2 regions of the Pseudoalteromonas sp. 68 DY56-GL68 genome follow, and region 2 is predicted to be linked to the other one. Evidence: riboswitches for the same ligand, from Rfam matches in the RefSeq annotation. Region 2 holds a riboswitch; the other holds the start of a gene.

Region 1 (2,472 bases), on a different contig from region 2:
CAGTTCAGGCTGATAACTCAAACAATAACCAATAGCATCGGGGATCGAATCTGTGTACAGAAGTTGATACTGCTCATCATTGATCGCCAATTCAATTTCACGTGATGGTTGTTCTGGCGCAAGCCATAGTAGATGTTTCTGATCCATATTCCTTCTCACACCTTAGCTTTTTTGACGAAATAGACGAATTAAGACGCGTCTATTTGACGACTGACCGTTCGAATCTGAATTGCTTGCCACGGGATAGCGTCCTCCGTGAGCCCTGATTTCAATTAACTTTGCATCGATCCCGTACTCGATAAGTCGGGATGCCACATCATCTGCTCTTTCTTTCGATAACAAACGATTGGCAAGCGGAGAACCTACATTGTCTGTATGTCCATCAATCATGACTTTCTTAACTTTAGGATCGAGTTGAATATAACGAACTAGTTTCTCTAAATAACTCAGGTCTGCGGCACGTTTAACAACACGCTCTCCTGAGTCAAAATTAATTTCATAATCTCTCGCTTGTCGCCAAGACAAAGGCGCTAATTTTTCACGGCATTGCTGATATTGATCAATCGCGTTATCGCTATGAGTTGTAGGAAAAGTCAGTCTGAGCTGCTCATCACCAAACCCGACGATTGTATCTAACCAGTAGCCCTGCTTAATGGCGCTTAAAATAGGTGCAACACCTTGGTTAAACGTAACCTGTTGCTGTTCAATATTGGCTGAAAAGAATTGTATAGAAGGGGCAATCGCTCGTTTATCTTGCCAATCTGCTGTACGAGCAAATACCTGTACATCCGTGATATCACGCTCAGTTAACAGCCACTTAAAATCCAGATGCTGTGGCTCTGAAGGCTCGCTGATAATCGATAATTGTGCATAACTATCTAGTTTCTGGCTAAGCTGGCAATAAAAAGCATCGCCACTGACATACCATGTTGCCTGCTCATAATTTTGGGTAATTACGCGTTCAGCTTTCACAGGCAATGCATAAGCAGTTATAATGCCTACAACAATTAAAAAAGTTGCCTTAACAAGCTGATGTGAGTTATTCATTCGTATTCCAATTATCATAAACAGCCCAATTAAGAGCTTTAACGTGTATAATAAGCGGAACAAATTGCCTGAAGAGGCGAATAGACGTGCCGCTAAGTTAATGTAACCCCACTATCATGACCTTGCGGTTTTAGACTGGAAGCTTTGCGTCCTACCCTTTCGACGTAGTTTGCCATTTAATTGTCTTAGTGTTTCCAACTAAGTAACTGTTATTATAAAACAGTTAACAAGTACCTAATTCTTAATGATTATAGATAAAAAAAACTAAAAAGCAACATTATGGGTATTTATTCATATTAAATTCATACGCCACATACTATCCTAAGGAACCGATAATACTAACCTTAATGTTATCAGGCACTTCGTTATAAGAAAGTACAGATAAACCTCCCTTCGTAAATGAACGAGCATAGCGCGCCAGTAATGGTCTTAGCTGCGGAATAACAATCAACACAGGGTTAACACCTTGAGATTTCATTTCATCTGCAATCACAGGCATGGCTCGTTGAAACTGGCCAAGTAAATTAGGGTCTACAGCGAAACTATCTAATGCTACCTTCCCTGCTTGCATTGCTTGTTCTAACGAACTCTGCATCGTTTGCTCTAGTTTTTCATCTAAGCTATAAGCAGCTAATTCGTCACGACTGCCCATCACTTGTTTTACTAACACACGTTTTAGTGCACAGCGTACATCGGCAGCAAGTAGAATCGGGTCTTTTGTGACTTCAATACTGTCAACTAAAGTGCCTGCAATAGTCACGATATCACCAATCGCAACATGCTCCTTAAGTAGCATTCTCATCACTTTTAGTTGCAGGTTAATTGGTAAAGACTTTTCAAGCGCATCAGCCAAACTAGGTGATACAGCCTTTAATCTTTCGTGTAAGTTTTGAATATCCTCATAACTGAACAGCTCATCTAAATGCTCTTTTATCACTTTGCCCATATGCGTTGCGATCACAGTGGCTAAGTCGACAACTGAATAACCCATATTCAGTGCCTTGGCTTTATTTTGCTCATCAACCCACACCGCTTCCAAACCATAAGCCGGATCCGTCGTTAGTTCACCATCTAACTGGCCGTAAGTATCGCCGGTGTTTAAAGCTAGTAGCTGCTTGGCATTCAGTTGAGCAGACGCAACGGCCACTCCCGCTAGTTTGATTTTATATTCTTGAGGATTAAGATTTAAATTATCTTTAACTCTGATTTCAGGTAACAAGAAACCAAGTTGTTCAGATAAGCTCTTACGCATACCACGTATTGTTTTTGCTAGTTCCTCGCCTTTTTCCTTATCGGCCAAATAAACTAAACGAAAACCAAGCTCAACGCTTAAAGTATCGACATGCGGAATATCTTGCCAGCTCAGAGCTACTTGTTCTTGGGCAATTGTATCTGTAATGCTTTGCGCTTCTTCTAACTGCCCTT
Region 2 (2,472 bases):
CAGTATGCTCCTGCCACTGTTCTTTTGTAGCAATTGTGTCGGTTGTGGCAGTCATTAAACGGAAGTTTTTGGCTTGCCAATTTGTGACTATATAAAAAGTATCGCCAAGCTTATCAACGTCAAACTCATGGCCTTCTTCACGCGGCATTAACGCACTGAACTCCCCCTCGGGATTGTTAGCGTCAAGTACCCAAGTATCGTTCGTTTCAGTCGTAGCTAAATCAATAATAATTAAGCTTTCATCTCGACTCTTACCAAGCCCCAGAAAAAAGCTTTTATCCTGTTCTTCATACACTAAAACATCATCTGCTTGTGGGGTACCTAACACATGGCGATACACCTGAAAACCCAATAAAGTTTGTAGATCTTTTTTGACATAAAAGACTGTTTTACTGTCGTTAGCCCAAACAATTTGCCCTTCCGTGTTTTCAAGTACATCGCTGAATACTTCGCCACTGGCAATATTTTTAAAACGCGCGGTGTAAATACGGCGGCCTTCGGTATCTTCAGAATAAGCAAGTAATTGCTCATCAGGACTAATTGCGACTTCACCTAGTTCATAAAATTCGTAATCACTGGCTAATTGGTTTACATCTAACAATAACTGCTTGTCGTGGGCTTCGAGTGAACTACTTCGATAATGGCGCGCATATTCATCATCACCACGAACTTCTGAGTGATACCAGAACAGGCCATCCTTTACAGGAAAGGTATTATCATCCTTAACTATCCGCTCTTTTAGTTCGTTAAATAATACTTCTCGTAGCGGTTTAATACTGGCAAGCTGTTTTTCACAATATTCATTTTCTGCATGTAAATGTGCCAACACGTCTACATTCTCGCGCTCATCATCACGCATCCAGTAGTAATTATCAGTACGAGTTAATTGATGAGCTGTTAGTTGATGAGGTTGTTTTTTAGCTACAGGGGTAGGCGTTAATAAAGACAAAGAATAAGAATTTTGCGACACAGGAAAAACCACGATTAAAAACGAATGACCCGAGTCTAACACAGAAATAAAAAAGCCCACTCAAATTGAGTGGGCCAAACAATGCTAAATAGCATTTAGGGGGAAACTATCAATGTGATACTTGCTGCCATGCCATGGGCCAACTTTTACCCACACCAGGTTCATAGAGTGGGTTATGTGATTCTTTCACACGACAAAACTCTGTATACGGCCAAGGTTTACACATATAAATATGGCCTGTCTTTGGTTGTAATACTTTTACACCTGAGCTGTAAGCATTGCATGCTTGCGGATAAACATAATCATACTCTTGATTTTTATCCTTTATTTGCTTTTCGCACTTCGCAATACAGTTAAATGCCACTTTTACATGGGTTATACCCGTGCTTTCTAAGGCATAAATCTGATTGAGCCGATATGCAACGATGAGACCCTGCTCTGTTATTTTTCCTGCTCGAATCATGGGCATGTGTACATTTATATGCTCAGCAATTGAACGAGGCCAATTATGAGGCTCACCCTCATCAGAGCTAGTGATAGGGTACTGAAATGACAAATCAGCTAACTCACCTTGTGCATCATAAAAAGTCACGACCACCTTATCCCCAACAAAAAGCTGAGTATGATGATTTAAGCAACCTATCGGCAACCACTTTCCAGAAGCCAGTGACATATGCATAAACAAAGTAACACCCTAAGAACAGCTAGTAGGTACTATCCAATAACAGCCGTACAAAATAAAAACAATTTTAGTTTGAGGCAATAGATCCAAAGCACGAAGAATGTGCGCTTTTCAGCGGCCCCGCTATCATAGTGTTGTAATCAAAACCTTAGACCGGAAACTTTGCGTCCTAACCTTTCGGTTAGTTTGCCAAAAACTGAAATGAGTATAATCCTCAGTTGAAAACAAATCAAACAAAAGAATGTAACCGAAAGATATGCATAACAAGCAATTACTAGTCACAAATAAGCTATAAAAAGCCAACCCGAAGGTTGGCTTAGTTATTAATCTCTTACCGCACGTCGATTTGGTATGAGCTCTTTCATTGAACGGAAAAAGCGTAAGAACACATGGCCTACATCACTCATCACGATATACAGACAAGGAACAAGTACCAATGTAATGAGAGTTGCAAACATCACTGCAAAACCAAGGGCCACTGCCATAGGAATAACAAACCTTGCCTGCAAGCTTGTTTCAAACATAATAGGAAGTACGCCAGCAAAGGTTGTAATTGACGTTAAGGTTATTGCTCTAAAGCGTGCACAACCTGCTTCAATAACAGCTTGGCGAGTTGACATTCCCTCTCGTCGAGCTTGGTTCACAAAGTCAGTCATAACTAAAGAGTCATTGATCACCACCCCAGCAGCAGCAATTAAGCCAAAGCCTGACATTAAGCTAATATCTAAATCAAACCAATAATGCCCCCAAATAGCACCGGTCAAGCTAAACGGAATCACCGACATAACGATCAATGGTTGTGAATAACTTTTTAGTGGCA

What was found. Region 2 has a riboswitch for cyclic di-GMP ahead of NYF15_RS20970 (hypothetical protein). Riboswitches for the same ligand answer to the same signal wherever they lie in the genome.
Region 1: it holds a riboswitch for cyclic di-GMP, as region 2 does, so the genes downstream of both, NYF15_RS10895 (OmpA family protein) here and NYF15_RS20970 (hypothetical protein) in region 2, are expected to answer to the same signal.

The regions. Positions count from the first base shown of each region.
Region 1 is NZ_JAOCZL010000018.1:554,173-556,644, forward strand. Features, by position in the region: gene NYF15_RS10890 (sigma-54 dependent transcriptional regulator) at 1-147, opposite strand, end outside; gene NYF15_RS10895 (OmpA family protein) at 163-1,047, opposite strand; cyclic di-GMP riboswitch class I at 1,146-1,231, opposite strand; gene flhA (flagellar biosynthesis protein FlhA) at 1,364-2,472, opposite strand, start outside.
Region 2 is NZ_JAOCZL010000025.1:106,212-108,683, reverse strand. Features, by position in the region: gene NYF15_RS20975 (S9 family peptidase) at 1-970, opposite strand, end outside; gene NYF15_RS20970 (hypothetical protein) at 1,080-1,649, opposite strand; cyclic di-GMP riboswitch class I at 1,763-1,853, opposite strand; gene NYF15_RS20965 (efflux RND transporter permease subunit) at 1,976-2,472, opposite strand, start outside.